One region of the Lacticaseibacillus huelsenbergensis genome, then DNA from elsewhere that is predicted to be linked to it. Evidence: a T-box and tRNA genes for the amino acid it is inferred to sense, from the RefSeq annotation. Region 1 holds a T-box; the other holds one or more tRNA genes.
What was found. The T-box of region 1 lies ahead of LHUE1_RS11615 (valine--tRNA ligase). A T-box ahead of a tRNA ligase gene usually reads a tRNA of that ligase, here a tRNA-Val.
Positions count from the first base shown of each region.

Region 2: it encodes a tRNA-Val, which carries the amino acid that the T-box ahead of LHUE1_RS11615 (valine--tRNA ligase) is inferred to sense. The anticodon was not compared.

Region 1 covers NZ_CP120687.1:2,507,936-2,511,317, reverse strand. The annotation lists gene LHUE1_RS11615 (valine--tRNA ligase) at 1-1,633, opposite strand, end outside; T-box leader at 1,861-2,063, opposite strand; gene LHUE1_RS11610 (redox-sensing transcriptional repressor Rex) at 2,101-2,769, opposite strand; gene thiI (tRNA uracil 4-sulfurtransferase ThiI) at 3,065-3,382, opposite strand, start outside.
Region 2 covers NZ_CP120687.1:2,066,643-2,070,024, reverse strand. The annotation lists tRNA gene LHUE1_RS09525 (tRNA-Ser) at 1-80, opposite strand, end outside; tRNA gene LHUE1_RS09520 (tRNA-Glu) at 90-161, opposite strand; tRNA gene LHUE1_RS09515 (tRNA-Ser) at 166-253, opposite strand; tRNA gene LHUE1_RS09510 (tRNA-Ile) at 281-354, opposite strand; tRNA gene LHUE1_RS09505 (tRNA-Gly) at 368-438, opposite strand; tRNA gene LHUE1_RS09500 (tRNA-Phe) at 458-530, opposite strand; tRNA gene LHUE1_RS09495 (tRNA-Asp) at 536-609, opposite strand; tRNA gene LHUE1_RS09490 (tRNA-Met) at 616-689, opposite strand; tRNA gene LHUE1_RS09485 (tRNA-Ile) at 738-811, opposite strand; tRNA gene LHUE1_RS09480 (tRNA-Met) at 820-893, opposite strand; tRNA gene LHUE1_RS09475 (tRNA-Pro) at 920-993, opposite strand; tRNA gene LHUE1_RS09470 (tRNA-Arg) at 999-1,072, opposite strand; tRNA gene LHUE1_RS09465 (tRNA-Gly) at 1,133-1,204, opposite strand; tRNA gene LHUE1_RS09460 (tRNA-Thr) at 1,239-1,311, opposite strand; tRNA gene LHUE1_RS09455 (tRNA-Lys) at 1,354-1,426, opposite strand; tRNA gene LHUE1_RS09450 (tRNA-Val) at 1,429-1,501, opposite strand; rRNA gene rrf (5S ribosomal RNA) at 1,510-1,626, opposite strand; rRNA gene LHUE1_RS09440 (23S ribosomal RNA) at 1,827-3,382, opposite strand, start outside.

The DNA.
Region 1 (3,382 bases):
GGTCAATCCCGTTTCCTAGCGACTTGCTCATCTTGCGGCCTTGTTCGTCCCGCATCAGGCCGTGAATCAGCGTGTATTGGAATGGTCGCTCGCCGGTGAAGTGTAATCCTTGGAAGATCATGCGGGCAACCCAAAATGGGATAATGTCGTAGCCTGTGACCAAGGTGTTCGTCGGATAATACCGCTTATAATCCGGCGCATCGGTATTCGGCCAGCCCATTGTGGAAAATGGCCACAAAGCACTGGAAAACCACGTGTCCAGTACGTCAGGATCCTGGCGCCAATTTTCAATATCCTTCGGTGCTTCCATACCGACGTAAATTTCACCGGTGTGCTTGTTGTACCAAGCCGGAATCTGATGGCCCCACCATAATTGCCGGGAAATGACCCAATCGTGAATATTTTCCATCCATTGCAAATAAGTGTGCTCAAAGCGCTCCGGAACAAAGGTTACTTTCTTATCACTTTCCTGTTGGGCCTTGATGGCTGCTTCGGCGAGCGGCTTCATTTTGACAAACCACTGCGTCGACAAACGGGCTTCGACTTGAACGCCGGTCCGCTCGCTGTGACCAACACTATGCACAATCGGTTCGACTTTAAGTAATAGGCCTTCCTTATCCAAATCCGCCACCATGGCTTTACGGGCTTCAAACCGATCCATCCCATTGTATTTGCCGGCATTTTCATTCATCGTGCCGTCATCGTTCATGGTATTGATGCGCTTCAGATCATGGCGATTGCCAACCTGAAAGTCGTTAGGATCGTGCGCTGGGGTGATTTTAACGGCCCCAGTTCCGAAATCAGGATCAACGTAGGCATCCTCAATGATTGGAATTTTGCGGTTAGCCAGCGGCAGAATTAATTCCTTGCCAACCATATCTTTGTAGCGCTTGTCACCAGGATGAACGGCCACCGCAGTATCGCCCATCATGGTTTCCGGACGAGTCGTGGCGATTTCGATATACCCGCTACCATCGGCAAACGGATATTTGACGTGATAAAAAGCGCCTTTATCGTCTTTATGAATGACTTCGATATCGGACAATGCCGTGCGGGCTTGCGGATCCCAGTTAACGATATATTCGCCGCGGTAAATCAGGCCTTGTTTGTAGAGTTCGACAAACACCTTGCGAACGGCTTCGTTCAGGCCTTTGTCCAAGGTGAAGCGCTCACGGCTGTAATCCAGCGACAAGCCCATCTTCGCCCACTGGCCGTGAATGGTTTTGGCAAATTCATCTTTCCATTTCCAGACCTTCTGGACAAACTTTTCGCGGCCTAAGTCATAGCGACTAATGCCTTCCTTGCGCAATTTGGCTTCAACTTTCGCCTGTGTGGCAATTCCGGCATGGTCCATCCCCGGCAGCCACAGCGTATCAAAGCCTTGCATCCGCTTTTGGCGAATCACGATGTCCTGCAAGGTTGTATCCCAGGCATGGCCCATGTGCAGCTTCCCAGTTACATTGGGTGGCGGAATGACAATCGAATACGGCTTGGCTTTTGGATCGCCGCTTGGTTTAAAAACATCTTCGTCCAGCCATTCCTGATAGCGGCCTGCTTCGACCGCTTTATGATCATATTTTGGTGCTAATGTTTCATCACTCACTGGCTCCACCTCACAAATTTTTCTGTCCATCCAGGTTTTCAGGACCGCAATATGCAGATTTGTCGACCGCGTTGGTTCGCGCTTCCTATAACGCGCCGGCTCACGCTTCTCCATAACGCGCTCCCCGGCGCAGGAGTCTGCGTGTAAGGACCTTGGTCGCAATGGCAAAAAACGCCATCACGCCCAAGGCCGCTTACACTCCGACTCCTAACCGCACCGGCTCGCGCTCACACAAAAAAAGCCCTAATTTATATAAAAATTAGGACGATTTCACTCGCGGTACCACCTAAATTGGGAATAACTTCCCCACTTAATTCAGGATAACGGCTGTCACCGGCCATTCCCTACTCACTTCAGGACGGCAGCTCACAAGCTACAATCACGACCCCTTTTCGAGATTCACACCAACCATCTCGTCGCTGGGAAAAAAGATCATGACCCTCTTGATCATTGCATTAGCTGCATTATAACCCGCGGACATGGCAGGGTCAACGCTGTCATGATTGCTTCAAAGGTGCTTTTTGCTCTTGTGTTAACTTATTTTGATGGTCAACAAACAGTAACGCTTGTAATTCACTGGTCAAATCAATATAACGAATTGTTGTTTCGGGTTGGGCGGGAACCGGCTTAGGTGCAAAGGTCAAAATCGCCGTTATGCCATTAGCTTCAAGTTGGCTAATCACTGCTGCCTGCGCAGAACTCGGCACGCAGACAATCGCGGTGTGCATGCCTGGACGGACTTTTTCGGATAAGGTCGCCAAGTTATAAATCGGAATACCGGCAATTGTCGTCCCGATCAAGCTGGGATCCGTGTCAAAGCCCATCACAATGGATAAGTCGGGATTACGTCGAAAATTATTGGTCAGCAACGCCCGCCCCAGATTCCCACAGCCTACCAACAGCATCTGCTCTTCGGAGTGAACCTCTAATAGCTCGCCAAAAACTTCCGCAAGCAAATCAACTGAATAGCCATACCCGCTGCGGCCTAGGTCGCCAAAATTAGAAAAATCGCGGCGAATAGTCGCGGGGGCAATATGCACCATCTTGCTTAACCGATCCGAGCGCACCCGTTTGACACCCGATTGTTGTAAAGCTTTGACCGTTCGATAGTAAACCGGAATGCGTTTAATCGTTGCTTGCGACAATGCTTGTTTATTGACGACCAAGATGAACACCTCCGCACCTATTTGTTAAGCATTTCACATATTTAGTTTAACAGATGTAAGCGATTTTAGCCACCTTTTTCATGGCAAAAAATTGGCGAATAGCAGATTGCGCTTCATGTTGACCCAGTTACCAACGTTGCGGAAGATCGTCGTCTATAAGCATCCGAAAAGGGTTTCGCGAAGCCGCGGCTAAAATGATGAGATTTTTTGTGAACTTTTTCTTTTAGACAACAAAATAACACCGGGCGGCAGAGGCAACAAAATCATTACCATCTGCGTCCGGTGCCATCAAGCTTTAAAGCAACTCTGCAATAACGTCCTGATCCTGATTCATAAACTGATCCGAGGACTTGATCTCCTGAACCTTGATTCCGGCTAATGCACGCGTCATCAGCCCGTCAACATCCAGTTTGCTTTCATAATAGCGCGCGCGATCGGTCTTGGGTTTGGTCTTCGGGGATGGCGGCGCAAAAATCGTGCAACAATCCTCAAACGGCATGATCGACAAGTCATACGTGTCGATTTTTTCCGCTTCGGCAATGATTTCATTCTTGTCCATCGTCGCGACCGGTCGAATAATCGGCATGGTCGTCACATCGTTAATTGCCGCCAT
Region 2 (3,382 bases), 440 kb from region 1:
GATTCGAACCCTCGCGTGGACTTACGCCCACCTGACGGTTTTCAAGACCGTTCCCTTCAGCCAGACTTGGGTAATTCTCCATCTAACCATGACCCGTACGGGATTTGAACCCATGTTACCGCCGTGAAAGGGCGGTGTCTTAACCACTTGACCAACGGGCCACAACGGAGAAGGAGGGATTTGAACCCTCGCACCAGTTTCCCGGTCTACACCCTTAGCAGGGGCGCCTCTTCAGCCACTTGAGTACTTCTCCATGTGCAATATAAAATTAATGGAACAATGGGCCTAGGTGGACTTGAACCACCGACCTCACGCTTATCAAGCGTGCGCTCTAACCAACTGAGCTATAGGCCCATATCATAATCGCAGCGGGTGACGAGAATCGAACTCGCGACAACAGCTTGGAAGGCTGTGGTTTTACCACTAAACTACACCCGCATAAGGGTGATTATGAAAATGGCGCGGGACAGAATCGAACTGCCGACACATGCAGCTTCAATGCATTGCTCTACCGACTGAGCTACCGAGCCGCAAACGGTCCCAACGGGACTCGAACCCGTGATCTCCTGCGTGACAGGCAGGCGTCCTAACCAACTAGACCATGGAACCATATAATTGCGGGAGCAGGATTTGAACCTGCGACCTTCGGGTTATGAGCCCGACGAGCTACCGAACTGCTCCATCCCGCGATAACAGTAACAAATCGATTATACCGAACAGTGACCACCCTGTAAAGATGGACCTTGTAGGGCTCGAACCTACGACCGGACGGTTATGAGCCGTCTGCTCTAACCAACTGAGCTAAAGGTCCAAGCTCAATCGCGGCGGGGGGGATCGAACCCTCGACCTCCCGGGTATGAACCGGACGCTCTAGCCAGCTGAGCTACACCGCGAAAAAACCATATGGACTAGCGTCCAATCGGGAAAACAGGATTCGAACCTGCGACCCCCTGGTCCCAAACCAGGTGCTCTACCAAGCTGAGCTATTTCCCGTCAAATGCACCCAGTAGGAGTCGAACCTACAACCTTCTGATTCGTAGTCAGACACTCTATCCAATTGCGCTATGGGTGCAAATCATGATAATACCGAGGAATCTTTCGACCAAACGCACCCTCGGCACTGCGTTTGGAAAGCGGAAGACGGGATTCGAACCCGCGACCCCCACCATGGCAAGGTGATGTTCTACCACTGAACTACTTCCGCATGAAACAAAAAGCTTATCAAATTATTGGTGCCATGCCGACTAAAGGATTCGAACCTTCGACCCCCTGTTTACAAGACAGATGCTCTACCAACTGAGCTAAGTCGGCAAAAATATCGACTTGAGCCGCCATTTAAAACCAATAATTCTCTGAGCCGTGACAGGCTCGAACTGTCGACCCACTGATTAAAAGTCAGTTGCTCTACCAACTGAGCTAACGGCTCAATGGAGGATACAGGGCTCGAACCTGTGACCCTCTGCTTGTAAGGCAGACGCTCTCCCAACTGAGCTAATCCTCCATATGTAAGCGTGGCAGCTTCCTACCCTCGCAGGCAGTTTCCCACCAACTACTCTCGGCGTGAAGAAGCTTAACTTCTGTGTTCGGCATGGGAACAGGTGTATCCTTCTTGCTATCGCCACCACACTTATGAGAACTTTGCGCTCTCAAAACTGGCTATCATTGTTGGTCGTTTGCTTTGCTGAGAATCGGCGTATTTCATCGAAACGCGTTCGCAGTCGCAGAAACCTCCACATAAGGACCCTGAGTCCATTGGCCAAAACCCGGCCAACGAACTCAGGCCCGCTTATGCTCCGGTTTCTAAGCGCTCCTGCTCACGCTCTTACTTGGTTAAGTCCTCGACCGATTAGTACTGGTCCGCTCCATGCATCGCTGCACTTCCACTTCCAGCCTATCTACCTGATCATCTCTCAGGGGTCTTACTTCCATATAGGAATGGGAAATCTCATCTCGAGGGGGGCTTCACACTTAGATGCTTTCAGCGTTTATCCCTTCCGTTCATAGCTACCCAGCGATGCGCCTGGCGGCACAACTGGTACACCAGCGGAACGTCCATCCCGGTCCTCTCGTACTAAGGACAGCTCCTCTCAAATTTCCTGCGCCCGCGACGGATAGGGACCGAACTGTCTCACGACGTTCTGAACCCAGCTCGCGTACCGCTTTAATGGGCGAACAGCCCAACCCTTGGGACCGACTACAGCCCCAGGATGCGATGAGCCGACATCGAGGTGCCAAACCTCCCCGTCGATGTGGACTCTTGGGGGAGATAAGCCTGTTATCCCCAGGGTAGCTTTTATCCGTTGAGCGATGGCCCTTCCATGCGGAACCACCGGATCACTAAGCCCGACTTTCGTCCCTGCTCGACTTGTCAGTCTCGCAGTCAAGCTCCCTTCTACCTTTACACTCTGCGAATGATTTCCAACCATTCTGAGGGAACCTTTGGGCGCCTCCGTTACATTTTAGGAGGCGACCGCCCCAGTCAAACTGCCTACCTGACACTGTCTCCCGCCACGATTAGTGGCGCGGGTTAGAGTGTTCATACAGCTAGGGTAGTATCCCACCAACGCCTCCATCGAAACTAGCGTTCCGATCTCTACGGCTCCTACCTATCCTGTACAAGCGGTACCAACACTCAATATCAAGCTACAGTAAAGCTCCATGGGGTCTTTCCGTCCTGTCGCGGGTAACCCGCATCTTCACGGGTACTATAATTTCACCGAGTCTCTCGTTGAGACAGTGCCCAAATCATTACGCCTTTCGTGCGGGTCGGAACTTACCCGACAAGGAATTTCGCTACCTTAGGACCGTTATAGTTACGGCCGCCGTTTACTGGGGCTTCAATTCTGGGCTTCGCTTGCGCTAACTCATCCTCTTAACCTTCCAGCACCGGGCAGGCGTCAGCCCCTATACATCATCTTTCGATTTAGCAGAGACCTGTGTTTTTGATAAACAGTTGTTTGGGCCTATTCACTGCGGCTGACCTTGCGGTCAGCACCCCTTCTTCCGAAGTTACGGGGTCATTTTGCCGAGTTCCTTAACGAGAGTTCGCTCGCTCACCTGAGGATACTCTCCTCGACTACCTGTGTCGGTTTGCGGTACGGGTAGTTTATTTCTCACTAGAAGCTTTTCTTGGCAGTGTGACATCAGGAACTTCGCTACTTTAATTTCGCTCCCCATCACCGCTTGTCCTTATGGTCGCAAGCATTTCACTCGCCACCAGACTTGCGGCTTGGACGCACTTTTCCAGCCGTGCGCTTTCCTTAGCCTCCTGCGTCCCTCCATCGCTTAAACAAAATAAACTAGTGCAGGAATCTCAACCTGCTTGTCATCGACTACGCCTTGCGGCCTCGCCTTAGATCCCGACTAACCCTGGGAGGACGAG